2 regions of the Paenibacillus sp. strain BS8-2 genome follow, and region 2 is predicted to be linked to the other one. Evidence: riboswitches for the same ligand, from Rfam matches in the RefSeq annotation. Region 2 holds a riboswitch; the other holds the start of a gene.
What was found. Region 2 has a riboswitch for ZMP and ZTP ahead of ACX1C1_RS24115 (GNAT family N-acetyltransferase). Riboswitches for the same ligand answer to the same signal wherever they lie in the genome.
Positions count from the first base shown of each region.

Region 1: linked by a shared signal. The riboswitch ahead of rpiB (ribose 5-phosphate isomerase B) and the one ahead of ACX1C1_RS24115 (GNAT family N-acetyltransferase) in region 2 are both predicted to bind ZMP and ZTP.

Region 1 is NZ_CM137010.1:1,328,081-1,335,512, forward strand. It holds gene ACX1C1_RS05745 (peptide ABC transporter substrate-binding protein) at 1-1,102, opposite strand, end outside; gene ACX1C1_RS05750 (serine hydroxymethyltransferase) at 1,823-3,070, opposite strand; gene ACX1C1_RS05755 (TIGR01440 family protein) at 3,101-3,709, opposite strand; gene rpiB (ribose 5-phosphate isomerase B) at 3,737-4,195, opposite strand; ZMP/ZTP riboswitch at 4,456-4,536, opposite strand; gene ACX1C1_RS05765 (low molecular weight protein arginine phosphatase) at 4,610-5,200, opposite strand; gene ACX1C1_RS05770 (manganese efflux pump MntP) at 5,279-5,839, opposite strand; gene ACX1C1_RS05775 (L-threonylcarbamoyladenylate synthase) at 5,994-7,058, opposite strand; gene spoIIR (stage II sporulation protein R) at 7,255-7,432, opposite strand, start outside.
Region 2 is NZ_CM137010.1:5,541,385-5,548,816, reverse strand. It holds gene ACX1C1_RS24130 (Uma2 family endonuclease) at 43-624, opposite strand; partial or broken gene ACX1C1_RS24125 (sigma factor) at 738-929, shown strand; gene ACX1C1_RS24120 (tRNA dihydrouridine synthase) at 1,090-2,061, shown strand; gene ACX1C1_RS24115 (GNAT family N-acetyltransferase) at 2,698-3,807, opposite strand; ZMP/ZTP riboswitch at 3,859-3,940, opposite strand; gene ACX1C1_RS24110 (IS4 family transposase) at 4,618-5,790, shown strand; gene ACX1C1_RS24105 (transposase) at 6,180-7,343, shown strand.

The DNA.
Region 1 (7,432 bases), 2.0 Mb from region 2:
TGCCTTGGACACCGGCGATGCTTGGCGGCACCAAACCGTATGCCGGTTGTTGGTTCGCTTGTGCAACATTGTCGATCAGGGATTGACGGTCAATCGCCATCGAGAAAGCTTTACGAACTTTCACGTTCGAGAAAGGAGCTTTCTCTGTATTAAACAGATAGTAGTAAGTCGAAGCAACAGATGTTACTTCTGCTTTCTTCTCTTCGATCAGCTGTTTCGTCATGTCCGTAGGTACGGAACCTGCTTGCGCGCCGATCCAGTCGATTTTGTCTGTTTCGAACAATTGGTAAACCGTGTTCTCGTCTTCAACCAGAGAAATCGTTACTGTGTCGAAGTTAACAGCGTCTTTGTTGTAGTAGTCAGGGTTTTTCGTAAGAACCAGCTTGTCCGCATGAGCCCACTCTTTCAGAGTGAAAGGACCGTTGGATACGATTGTTTTTGCTTCTGCAGCCCATGCTTCGTTGCCTTCTACAGTCGCCTGATGAACGGGCAGGTACGTGTAGTGCGCAAGCAAGCTAGGGAAGTAAGGAGCTGGTGTGTACAGTTTAACTTCCAACGTGTAGTCGTCAGTTGCCTTAACGCCTACATCATCAGCGGAAGCTTCGCCTGCATTGAATTTCTCACCATTCTCAAGGTAGAACAACATGTATGCATACTCGGAAGCTGTTTCAGGGTTCAAGCTGCGTTTCCAAGCATATTCGAAATCGTGAGCAGTAACAGGGTCGCCATTGCTCCACTTCACATCGTCGCGAAGTTTAATTGTGTATGTCTTGCCGTCTTCAGATGCAGTCAGTTCTTTTGCAATCGCGTTCTCAGGCTCACCTTTTGTGTTCAGGCGAGTAAGACCTTCGTACAGACCTGCAGCTACGATGCTGGACTGAGCGTCTGTCATCAATGCGGGATCCAAGCTCGGCGGTTCGCTTGCAAGAGTGAATCGGAATTCTTGTGGAGTGCTTGGTGTTTCTTCTCCACCGTTGTTCGCACCGTTGTTGGCTGGATCAGCATTCTTGTTGTTATTGCTTGTACAAGCGGTTAACAACATGCTGAATGCAACAACGAGGACTAGCATGAATTGGGCTGGCTTTTTGAAACTCCCTTTCACATACATCAACTCCTAATTTTATATATAATTTTTTAAAACCGTGTTGAAGAGTTGCAAAAGATGAATTTTAATGAAGTGTCATAATTTCTCACATGAAAAATTATTTATTCGACGTTAAACAATATACAACTTAAAATTAATAATTGTCAACAGATAACTACCCGTAAAACTTTCCAGCGACACATTTACTATTTCCTTGAGACTCGAAAATTATGAGCCCTGCCGCTATTCTTAAAATTTCCCAAAGCTTTAACACGACAACGCACATTTGCACTAATGCGTTTAATATTTACTGTATTTATGTGCTAATACGCTATTGTAATACCATTTTAATGCGTCATTACTTGCACTTTCATGCACGAACTTTCGCGAAGAACCTCATATCATGGCACAAATTCATATAAAATTTGTAAGTATCATACGGAGTGACCCTATCATTTTGAAACTTTATACCACATAAAATGATCGAAATAATCGTAATTTTGATCAAGATCTCCTAAATCAACGATACATAAAAGTTATTTTTTTACTTTTTACAATAATGAATATTATAATTATATAATGTTGTTTTTATCATCAATTTAGTTGTTTGTAACAGCCGAAAATGATTGGCATATAATCACTTGTTCCTTTCATTGATCTGTCACACATCATTTTCCAAAAAACAAAAAAAGCACCGCTGTAGCATTGTGCCACAGCGGTGCTTTTCGTATGCAGATATTAGTATGTCATGTTCGGATAAAGAGGGTATTGAGCCGTCAGGTTGCGCACCTTGACACGAGCTTGCTCCAAAGTCGCGCTATCCTCGGGATTGTTAAGCACAAGTGCAATCACTTCGGCGATCACTTTCATCGCTTCTTCGTTCATGCCGCGTGCTGTTGCAGCCGGAGTACCAATTCGAATGCCGCTTGTAACAAATGGGCTTGTAGGGTCGAATGGAATGGCATTTTTGTTAACCGTGATGCCTACTTCGTCAAGCACATGCTCAGCCGCTTTGCCTGTGATGTTAAGGCTGCGCGTATCGATCAGCATAAGATGATTGTCTGTGCCGCCAGAGACGATGTTGATCCCTCTGGAAAGCAGCTCTTCGGACAATACTTTTGCGTTTTTCACAACGTTTTGTGCATATTGTTTGAATTCTGGCTGCAGAGCTTCACCAAGTGCAACTGCTTTAGCTGCAATGATGTGCATCAGAGGGCCGCCTTGAGAGCCAGGGAATACAGCTTTATCAATAGCAGCTGCCCATGCCTTACGGCAAAGAATCATGCCGCCGCGAGGACCGCGTAATGTCTTATGCGTTGTTGTTGTCACAAAGTGTGCATGCGGTACCGGGCTCGGGTGTAGACCAGCCGCGACCAATCCTGCGATATGTGCCATGTCGACAAAGAAGAGTGCGCCAACTTCATTGGCGATTTGACCCAGCTTCTCGAAGTCGATAGTACGCGGATATGCGCTTGCGCCAGCTACCAGCATACGTGGACGGTGCTTGAACGCCAGCTTGCGAACTTCTTCATAATCGATTGTGAAGGAATCCTCTTGAACGCCGTAAGCTACAAAGTTATAAAGCAAGCCAGATGCGTTAACCGGGCTACCGTGCGTCAGGTGTCCGCCATGAGCCAGGTTCATGCCAAGCACAGTGTCTCCAGGCTGAAGGGCTGCCAGATATACGGCCATGTTCGCTTGTGCGCCGGAATGCGGTTGTACGTTAGCGTGATCTGCGCCAAACAGTTCCTTCGCGCGTTCGCGAGCCAAATCTTCTACGATATCGACATGCTCACATCCACCGTAGTAGCGTTTGCTAGGGTAACCTTCTGCGTATTTGTTCGTCAGAACGGAGCCCATTGCTTCCAGCACAGCTTCACTAACGATGTTTTCGGATGCGATCAGCTCAATATTGTCGCGTTGACGTTGCAGCTCAAGGCCAAGCGCCTTTAGTACTTCCGGATCTTGTTTACGTAGATTTTCCATAACGATAATTCCTCCCAAATGTAATAATGATTATTCGCAATGATGCATAGATTGTTCGGCAGGCAGGGTCTTAAGCGGTTCATATACCGCTCTTGCGCCCCCGATAAGTTTAGGTCTTGTGATCGCCATCGTGACATGCGCTTCACCGATCGAACGGATCGAAGGTCGAACGGGTACAGCTACCCGCTTCAGATGCATGCCGATAAAGGTATCTCCAATGTCAATACCCGCATGAGCGGCAACCGACTCCACTAAACAAGGATGCTCCAATTGGTCATACGCATACGCTGCCATGGAACCTCCAGCCTTTGGCACTGGAACGGCATGGACGAGCTCCAATCCGTACCGCGCAGCCGCCTCTTCTTCGATCACGAGCGCCCGGTTCAAATGCTCACAGCACTGGAACACCGGGATAAAGGCGATTTCCCTTCTAACGGCTTCGACGCCGGCATAGATGGCGGCTGCCGTCTCCAGCGCTCCTGCTGTACCGATACGCTCACCGATTACTTCGCTGGTGCTAGCGCCGATAATAAGCAGTTGGCCTTCGCGAAGGCGTCCGGCAGCAGCCAGCTCCCGAACAATGGTCTCGACGGAGACTGACCATGAAGACGAATCGTTGTTCCGATCAACTGTGGTCATCATACACCGCCTTCCAGCCCCCGCCAATTAAGCGCGCGCGTTGTATTTTTTCTCGATTTCAAGCACTTTGTTCACGCGGCCGACATGTCGCTCGCCCTCCGAGAACGGGGTAGAAAGCCACACCTTTACGATCTCTTCAGCTACTCCAGGTCCAATTACGCGTTCACCCATCGCCAGCACGTTCGTGTCGTTGTGTTCGCGAGTCGCCTTGGCCGAGAATAGATCATGAACAAGCGCGCAGCGAATGCCAGCCACCTTGTTAGCAGCAATCGACATCCCGATGCCTGTGCCGCAGATCAAGATACCGCGATCCGCTTCGCCTGCAGCAACTTTCTCACAGACAGGCAATGCATAGTCCGGGTAATCGACCGATTGATTGCAGTCGCATCCTACATCTTCGATTTCATGTCCAAGCGACTCCAAGAACGGCACGATTACATCTTTCAGACGGTAGCCTGCGTGATCGGCTCCAATAACAATCTTCAATGCCAACACCTCTTCTTCAGAATTTCCTTGCCCGGTTACTTGCACGTAGCAAATCACCCTATGGTGCTAGTATACCTCTCCAGCGGAAAAACCTCTATCGGCCAAGCGTAACAACCTGGCAAAGGGCCAAGATCACACACATTGCCGAACTTGCAAAGGCGAAGAAATACAAGACAATTCAGCGTTTCTCGAACTTCGACACAACGTTATCACCTTGAAAAAAAACAAAAAAAGAGCAGACATGCTACGTTCAGCATGATGCTCTTTGCCCAGGCGACCGGCCGTATATTCCGATGCTCCACCGTGGTTACCCACTTCCGTCGCCAGTTACATCGGAAACCATGTTTTGTACCTTCATAATAGCGCAAGAACGATCAGAAAGCAATCCGGTTTTCTCTTCCTTATCGCCTATTTTTAACGCGACATTCCCTTAACTGACAGCTTGTCCAGCAGTTTCCCGATCGCCTCTTCGATCTCTTGGGAGCAGCTCTCATAAACGGACTGCGAGCCGCCAAACGGATCAGCGATATCAAAGCTAGGAATACTCCGCTCCAGATCCAGCAAACGGCGGCGCTCCTCACCGGTCAATTGCTGACCAAGCGCTCCTTTCATCTGCATGTCGCTGTATAGGCTCTCCAGCTCTTCGATATTGCGCAGCACATCCGGATCCGTGTTGGCAAATTCCTTCAGCGTAAACGTCTTGTCCACGGCTTCCGGGTGGACGTGAAGCAGGTCGCTCTTGTGACCCGAGGTCATCGTCAGGATGAGATCGGCCCAATCAACCGCTTCTGCCGTTAGCGCACGGGACGAACCTTGATGTGCGACCTCTCTCCGGCCAAGCACCGCAAGCGCATTGCCCGAGATCGGCAACCCATCAACGGTCGACACGCCAGCGGATCGTACAACAACGGTCATTCTCCTCTTCGCCGCATGGACGCGAAGCAACGCTTCCGCCATGGGAGAACGACAAGTATTGCCGGTGCACACAAACAAGATACGTTTCATATTGGTTTTTCCCCTCTCTATTACGATATTCGTTAAGGCGAAACGGCTACGCCGTCCTTGGGACTTCATGAACAACCTCTATAGGACGAATAGAACGCCGAATACGAGCAGTATCGCCCCGCCAAACGCCTCTCCGTATTCTCCTAGATTGCCGCTTACCTTCCTGCCCAGAAACAAACCCAGCATCGACATGATCCCGCCAGTGAGACCAAACAACATGATGGTCAGCCATAAATCAGCAGAAAACATCCCTAGCGTGATACCTACCGAAAAAGCGTCGATGCTCACGCTGAGCGCCAGAACTAACAACCCCCAGAGAGAACGATGATCAAACGATAACGCTTCTTCTCCCTTAAACGAGTTATAAATCATATGACCACCAAGCAGAATGAGCAGAATCCCCGCCGCGATCGAGGCTACTTGTCCCAATAAACCACTGACGAGCTGACCCGTCAACAATCCTCCGATCGGCATAAGAACATGGAACAAACCGATAACGAAGCCCAGCTTCACAATCTCGCGCAGTCTAATACCCTTAAGTCCTATGCCAAGCCCCAACGAGAAAGCGTCAAACCCCAACGCCGCCGCAATGCAGAGCAGCGTCAGTACTTGTCCTGTATATACATTCGCATCCCACACTACCATCTCCCCCAAGTCCGCCGCGAGTTCTTTAATCAACATATGCGGACAAGGGAGCAATACATACCAAATGATGGATGATCATTCAATTAATCGTTTGTTAAACGTGCAAGATGAAACGGCTGATGCGTCAAGCACATCCGTTTTATCGGACTTAAGGGACGATTATAAGTCGACCTCCAGACGCTTTGGCCATCCGGTTCAGCAAAGCCGCCCCGATCCCCGCTTCGCCTGGTGACTCCGCCCATATACGCTGTATACCGGCCGAATCAAATTGCCGTAACGCCGCATACAACCCCCGTGCCGCTTCTGAGAGTCTTGTTTCGCTGCCCATGCCAATAACTAAATCTGCGTCATAATGAGCAGCACGTTCGTCGAATGCGAGTACGCCTGTCGTAAAGCCGCCCGCGCGGCTATCTTCGATCGCTGATTGAATGACGGCTGAAACCAAAGCACGCTCACCGCTCACAAGCGTTAACTCGCCTTGCGGCGCGTAATGGGTGTACTTCATGCCTGGCGAACGAGGGGCCGAGCCATGAACAAGTTCGTCGTCCGTTACAATGTCCGCATGGGGCAAAGCAGCTTGCAGCGCCTCTGCCGTGATGCCTCCTGGCCTTAGGATACGAATGATCTCTTCTCCCTCGAGCTCCACGACTGTAGACTCCAGCCCGACACCCGTCGCTCCGCCATCCACAATGCCGTCAATACACCCCGCGAGATCCTCCAGCACATGTCCTGCTGTCGTTGGGCTTGGACGCCCGGAACGATTGGCGCTAGGAGCCGCTACCGGACATTCGGCCAAACGGATTAGTTCGAGCGCTACGGGATGATCCGGCATTCGAATGGCGACAGTGGCGAGACCGGCCGTTACCAAAGGCGATAACACACCTTCTCTAGCAGGCAACACCACCGTGAGCGGACCTGGCCAGAAGCGATCCATAAGCTCGTCTACAAGCGGAGAATGCGGCAGTGTCAGCTCACCAAGCTGGTTTCGGTCCGCAATATGCACGATAAGCGGATTATCAGACGGTCTTCCCTTGGCCTCAAAGATCCCGGCCACCGCTTCATTGCTGCGCGCATCCGCACCTAGACCGTATACCGTCTCCGTCGGGAAAGCGACGAGCCCTCCGCTGCGGAGCGTACTCGCGGCCTGCACGAGAGGCGATCCGCCCTCTGCTTCGTTCATGTATTCTACTTCCCATACTTTTGTATCTCGCATCTTATATTCTATCCTCATGGCGACTAATAGTTGTTCTCCCGCTATTATAACATATCGATCCATCTCCGGGACCGGCGTTCGAACACCGGCTTCCATAGCTCCCCCAAACAACGTAAGGCGCCTTGTCCGCGGGGGACAGCAGGCGCCTCTTCTATACATTGCTATCACTTCTTGATCGCCTCAGAACAATGACCACTTAGAACAATGACTTGATCCAGTTGATCAGCTTCTCGATCATTTCCCAGATAAAAAATTTCGCTTTTGGCGCTTCGCCAGAATCCGCCGTTTGCTCAGCAGCAGATCCTGCATCAGCCTCATCTGCACCTGCTTTAAGAGTCGTATCAGCAGCAGCCGAGTCATCGGCTACAGTAGCT
Region 2 (7,432 bases):
CGACAAGCCCCTGCTGATGGATATCAGCGGGGGCTTGTTTAGTTAAGACTCGGTCATGAATATATGATTTAAATCAAGCATGAAATCGGAAAATAGGCTGATCGGAACGTGATCCGTCCTAAAATATTGACCGGAATGTTCGAAGGTTTTGTTGTGCAAGATGAATGATTCGACAAACTCGTGATAGGGGTCTACAATCCAATATTCCTTAACCCCGGCTTTGGCGTACGCGTTATACTTCAGAACTCTGTCCACTTTCGTTGTTGACGGTGACAGTACTTCGATAATAAAATCAGGTGCTCCTGTAATACGCTTTTCTCTGATCTTATTCGAATCGCATATAATTAGCAAATCCGGTTGAAGCCAATCTTGAATATCCGATTCATCGGTATCGTTGGAACTAAATAAGCACACATCGATAGGAGATATGAATACTTTGCAAGCCTTCCCCTTCAAGTAACTGCGAAACTCAGAGTATAAGCCGCCTAATATATCTTGATGCTTGGGAGTAGGTGATGGCGTCATATTAATGATTTCACCATCAATAACTTCAAAGCGCAATCCATCTTTCCGGTTACAATATTCGGAATAAATAAATGGTGTATTGTGATTAGGCGGAGTCATACTGAATTCCTCCGTTTCGTTCCATCTTTGCTTTAGTATAGCATTTCGGCAGTTGAGCTCCAAATGAATTGTTTCGATTTTTCACATCGATTTGTGTTCACAACGTCAATTAATTCGATAATACCGGTGAGGATCTCGAGGACTTGATCAGCATTGGCACGATTGGATTGATCAAAGAGATTGAAAGCTTCCAGACAGGCAAAGGCACAAAACTCACGACCTTCGCCGCCCGTTGTATCGAGAACGAGATACTTAGGCATCTTCGCAGCTTGAAGAAAACGCGCAAGGACGTATCGCTGCATGAGTTATAAAAGGCGAAGAAGTGATAACGTTTGGGCTGGCTTATGAATCGTATAGTGCTCAGGCCGTTCGTTGCCGGCAAACGTAATAGCTGCATGATAAAAATATGTTATAATGGTGTTTATTTTAGCGGTTCGCATGCTGATGAGAGGAATGGAATGAAAGTTGACTGAAAATTTTTGGGAAGAGTTACCTAAACCGTTTTTTGTACTTGCTCCTATGGAAGATGTAACGGATGTTGTGTTTCGTCATGTTGTGAGCAAAGCGGGTAGACCTGATGTTTTTTTCACTGAGTTTACAAGTACGGAAGGGTACTGTAATCCAGGTGCTATATATAGAGAACGCGGGAGATTATATTTTACAGAAGATGAACAGCCTATGGTTGCGCATATATGGGGAAATAACCCTGATTATTTTAGGGAAATGAGCATAGGCCTAGCTAAGCTTGGATTTAAAGGCATTGATATTAATATGGGCTGTCCTGCTCATAACGTCGCAGCTAAAGCAAAGGGTAGCGGACTTATTCTACAACCTGAGCTAGCAGCAGATATTATACAAGCAACTAAAGCAGGCGGATTACCTGTAAGTGTAAAAACCAGACTTGGCTATACTCATGTTGAAGAGTGGCGTGAGTGGTTATCACATATTTTGCGACAAAATATTGCAAATCTTTCGATTCATCTACGAACCAAAAAAGAAATGAGTAAGGTGGCTGCTCATTGGGAGCTTATTCCTGAAATTAAACAGCTTCGTGATGGGATTGCACCCCATACATTATTAACGATTAATGGAGATATAGCTGATCGAAAAAGGGGCTTAATGCTGGCAGAACAATATGGAATTGATGGAATTATGATCGGCAGAGGTATATTTAAAGATCCATTTGCTTTTGAGAAAACACCTAGAGAGCATAGCAGAGACGAAAAAATGGAGTTATTAAATTACCATATTGATTTATATGATCAATATGCAACAGAAATAGAACCGAGACCTTTCGTTCATTTGCTTCGTTTTTTCAAGATATACATGAATGGATTTGATAAGGCGGATGAGTTGAAAAGTGAGCTCATGCAAACGAAGTCAACCGATGAAGTACGTCAAGTGCTACAAAATTTTACTAATGAGAGTGTTAAATAATCGCGAGGGCGCTCATCATGTCGGATGACAAGCCGTTGTATGTAAAAATTCACATACGTACGGGCCACATGGTTGGATCGAAGCATATTCCAAAAAACGCTCACAGCCCCCACAAACAAACCTGTCGACTGTGAGTCGACAGGCTTGTTTGTGGGGGCTGCTGAACAACAATGACGGTATCGGGGGCGCCTGGGCAACAAATTGCAAGTTTTCGATACGTTGGCAGACCGTCTCCAAATCCTCCAGACCGGACCAATAATATTTCAGCTCTTGCCGGATTGTCTCTAATTCTTCGAACGAAACATGCAGGTCCGACAATTGCCGATACGTTGGGATGATATCGCGGAACATTGTGTAATAATACGGCCGTTTTATGAGCTCTTGCCTTCTCCATTCCGCAGCAGCTTTGTGGCTTGGAATACTCAATGTGTGCTGACGAATGTGAAGCTGTGCGCTTTCTGACAATAAGAAATCCGAATTTGAATACTTCGGGGCTATAGAGCCATTGAGTTAATGAATCAGAGCCACTTTATTAATCGAATAGAGCCATGATGTTAATGTGCAGAGCCAAGAGTGGGACTATGCGAACGGGCAGGATAACATTATGGGATTGTTGTTGAAAGGAAGACACCGACGCTAACGCGCCGGTGCCATTCCGATGATCTCCTTCTCATATAAGTTTGCGCTCCAGAAGCCCGCGTCAAATCGGCTCTGCAAGACGAATCCGAGGCTGATGTAGTATGAATTTAGGCTTGGGTTGTCGGCCATGCAGTCGAGGCGAAGCCAACTTTTTCCCATGGCCCGAACATAACTTTCCGCGGAGCGAAGGAGTTCGCCGCCGATTCCTTCTCCCTTGCGATTGCGCGAGACGCATAACCGATGAACATACCCCGCCTCGTCGTGAAATTGCTCTCCCCATATTTCCTCGTATCCCCAATGGACGGAGAAACAACCAACGAGCTCATTCCTCAGATCCGCGACGAACACTTCATTATCCCTGACAAATGCTTCGACAATCTGTCGTTCGAAGCTTTCGACGCGCCATTGCCAGAAGCCATACGCCGAATGAATCCATTGCGCTGCATCGATGAAAAGTGAGCGAATGCTGTCCACGTCTTCATCCATTGCCCTACGAATAGCGAGTGATTCGGAAGGCTCCCGTCTCCAGTCATGCTCAAGCCTCGAAGCAGTATCTATCGCCCGTTCCTCCCCGTGAAGCTTTGCGACAAGATGCAGCGCCGCATCAATGCCCGCCGTAACGCCCGCCGATGTAATGATTCGACCATTGTCCACGTATCGGACGTTCTCTATCAGCGTCACGCCCGCCGGCGCGGCCTCCATTAGCAAATTCATGGCCCGCATATTGGTGGTAGCACGTAGTCCTTCGAGAAGTCCTGCCTTGGCGAGCAGCAGTGCCCCCGTACAGACGGACAGCGTAAATGCAACCCGCTGAGAGGTTTCGTTAATCCAGGCGGTTAACTTCTCATTATGCATCTCCTTACGCGCCCCCCAGCCTCCCGGAACGATCAAGATGTCCGGCGTCGGACATTCTGAAGAAGCGAAGTCCGGCAGAATCGTCAGGCCGCTGATTGTCCGAATCGGTGCGTTCGATTCCAGGGCGACCGTATAAACCAGAAAGTCCTGCCCCCAGTTGCTCGCCACCGCGAACGCGTCGAAGGGTCCAGTTACGTCCAAAGCATCCACTTGCTCATATACCAGCACCGCTACTTTTTTCGCTACCCCCATGCCGACACTCTCCCCGAAAATTAGAAAAGCATCTGGTTAAAAATCAACCAAATGCTTTGCCCAGGCGAACGGCTTATTTGACAGATGCGCTCCCCCGTAGTAATCTACGTTCTCGCCAGTTACGCATCCCATTTATTTACTAATTATTATAAGACTAGTTAACGGTTGAGATCAACATTATTTTTCAGAATTATTCGAAATTGGCCACGGCAGGCAAGCAAGCAAGCAAGCAAGCAAGAGTTCATTAGATGAGAGGTTGTTAGAATATAAAGGTGTACTCGTCCTTACAACTAATTACGATTGTTAAATTAGTAGGCGGAGTTATTATTTACTTGATGGCTCTCCTCATTAACAAGCTGGTTCTATTTCGTTAACACAGTGGCTCTGACAGATTAACCAAGCGGCTCTGCCGCACCGAAGTATTCAGAATTTGAGAGTGATCACATTACGCTGGTCAGCGTTTACTATACGTGTGCCGATCAGGGGGGGGGGGGACAAGCCCCTCTTCAACCAATTGGTTGAGCGCATGGCGTACCGGATGCTTGCTCAAATTAAAGGTCTCAATTAAGTTGGTTCTGAGGATACTGATTTATTCCTGGCTGCCACACTATAGCTGCCTGATTGGAAGATATACATTTAAATTACCTTTTTTCAGTAGCGTTGCATAAAACATGACATGAGAATGTAGTCAACCTCTGAATCTAAATTGTGCTATAAATGTAAAAATCAAGACGTCCACGACAGAAAAAATCTCCTAAAATTAGAGGTACAGGTAGTCCCTGTCCTAATCTCTAATTAGGAGATCAGCTCATGGACAAGGATACACTACTTTCGTCATTTGGTAAATGGATTTCACCTATTAATTCAGAAATTTTTCAAGATTGGCAACGGTTCGGCACTCTCGATCGCTACTCAAAAAAGCTAACAACAATGGTGTTTTTGCTCCTATTCTTAGAAGCGCAGCTTCAGCAACGAAAAGGATTGCGTGAAATTATGAGAGCTGTTCAAGTCGATGAGAACTTTCAACAAGCGATTGGGATTTCCTCCATAAGCGCTTCTCAGCTTTCTCGCAAAAACAACAAGCTGGATCCGGATGTGCTGCAGACCATCTTATGTGATCTTATCTCGCAACTGCATCAGCAGCAGCTCCCAGTAGCTCGGAAGATTGGTCAGGTAAACGTTATCGATTCCTCGACGATTAGCCTCTGTCTGAACAAGTACAAGTGGGCAACGTTTCGCAAAACGAAAGGTGGTGTAAAACTACACCTTCGTGTCACCTTTGCGGAACCTGGATTGGTATATCCAGACAAGGTAGTGGTCACACCAGCGAAGCCTGCAGACCACACCCAGATGGATGTATTGATTGACGAAACGGACGCTACATACTTGATGGATCGCGGATATATCGATTACGAAAAGTATGATGATTACTGTGTACGAGGTATTCATTTCGTCTCGCGCCTCAAGAACAACGCCATCATTGAGGAAGTCGAAGAACTACCCGTGCATGCGGAGTCACCGATTATGCGCGATGTCAAACTCATCCTAGGCAAAGGAAACAAGCGAATGCAGCAGGCACTCCGCATGGTGGAGACCGTCGATAGCAAGGCCAATCCCGTACGCATCATAACGAATCGCTGTGACCTGACAGCTGAAGAGATTGGTGATTTGTATCGCAGTCGCTGGCGGATTGAAATCTTCTTTCGCTGGGTTAAACAGAATTTAAAGTTGGCCCGTTTTTACGGAACAGAAGAGAATGCGGTCCTGAATCAAATCTGGATTTGCTTGATTGCTTACTGCCTGCTGCTACTGATGAAGCTAGAGATCGCCAGGGATAAATCACTGACAGAACTTATGCACATGTTGATAACGCTGAAGTGGCGACCGTGGGAAGTGCTCCATGCAGCCCTCCACCGGAAACCGAGTCGGGCGTCCAAGGGACGACAGAAAAAGCAGTCGCCAGCCGATATCATAATACAATAATGCAAACATGAGGGTTAATTTCAATAAAATACCAAATGGACAATGACTGCCTGAATAGGTGAGCCCCTTAAGTTTTTCGCTAGTGCCACCGGGGCCTGTTTTCAGATAATTCAGATTAAGTGTCATGTGAACTTTTATGCAACGCTACTGACCTTTTTTACATGAACTATGCAGTTCAATCCAAAACTTAGTAATCAAACAAAAGTTATAAAGATGTAAACGAAACAACGAGAAACCTCTTGATTTTTTCGAATCACCATAATAATCACGAAGAATACCTTTCCAACTAGGTATATCTTAGAGGATTTTAGGTGATTTTTGTGAAGGAAACACTGGAACAACCTCAATTTCGTGATCTTAATCAAGGCCAATGTGCGGGAGCACCTGTTTTGCGCTCGCTTTGGGATCGATTTGATTATTCTTTGCTGTTAACGCAATCCGGCATTATGAAACGTAATGGTGTGCCTTATTGGATCCTTTGCTTTATGTATAAGATGGGTCTCGTTTCGAACTGTACTTCCGTAAACCAGATGTCCCATTTGGCAGCTAAAGATGCGCTACTTTCCATGATGTTCAAGCCTTACAAGCTGGCGCAGTATACACTTAGCCGATTTCTCACTACGCCGTTCGCTTGGGTGACATTCGGTCTTAAACGTGTGGAACGATTGCAATGCGATAGCGACACCATGCTTCGGGAAGGCGATATTATTAATTTGGATGACACTCATGTTGCACATCCTTATGCCAAAAAACTTCCTTTTATTTGCTGGTTGTTCGATTCCTCTTCCAAAGTTTACAGTTGGTGCATGAATGCCGTGGTTATCCAGGCTGTGCTTCAAAATGGCTTAGAGTATCCCTTGCTTTATCGATACTGGCGGAAGAGCGATGACGATTCCGGTTTGACCAAATATGAGCTTTCTCAGCAACTCTTGTTGATGCTTCGTGAATCGGTGAAGTGTCGTCTTTGGGTAGCGATGGATCGGTGGTATCTGAAAAAAGAATTCATGACGTTCTTAGCATTACACGGATATGACTGGGTAACAAAAGCAAAACGAAACACGGCCCTTTATCGAAAAGTCTCGTGTTCCGGGCGAAGAGATCGTTACGTCCCCGTCTCTGCTCGGCAATTGATTCGAGAGAGGTATCCTTCACTCGTTTCTACGGGGAAAAAGGGACTCACAGCAGTCTCCATACCCGATGTCTATATGAAACTCCCGTACACAGCGATCGGACGAAAGGGCCAGGCGACGAAAAAATTCCGATTCGCGCCCATCGCTGCGATTACAGTTATTCGATCGAATGAAGATGAAGATGGTATTGTCCTTCTAGAAGAAAATGAGGAGAGCCCTGCCGTATACAAAGGAGACTATCTGATCATTAGCAATCGTCATGATGTACCTGTGAAAGCGCTTGAAGTGTACGGAAAGCGCTGGCGCATTGAAGTGTTCTTTCGGATGGCAAGCAAGATCTCGAATTTGGAAAGTGCCGCTCGACTTCAGAAGTGCATCAGCATGCTCACATGGAAATGTTATTCGCGACTGAAATCCTCCTAGCTTAGGCCCTGTGGCAAGTAAACAAAGAAAAAACGAGTAATGAGAGCTGCACCCACGGCGAAATAGTTCGCGGACTCATCAAAACTCGT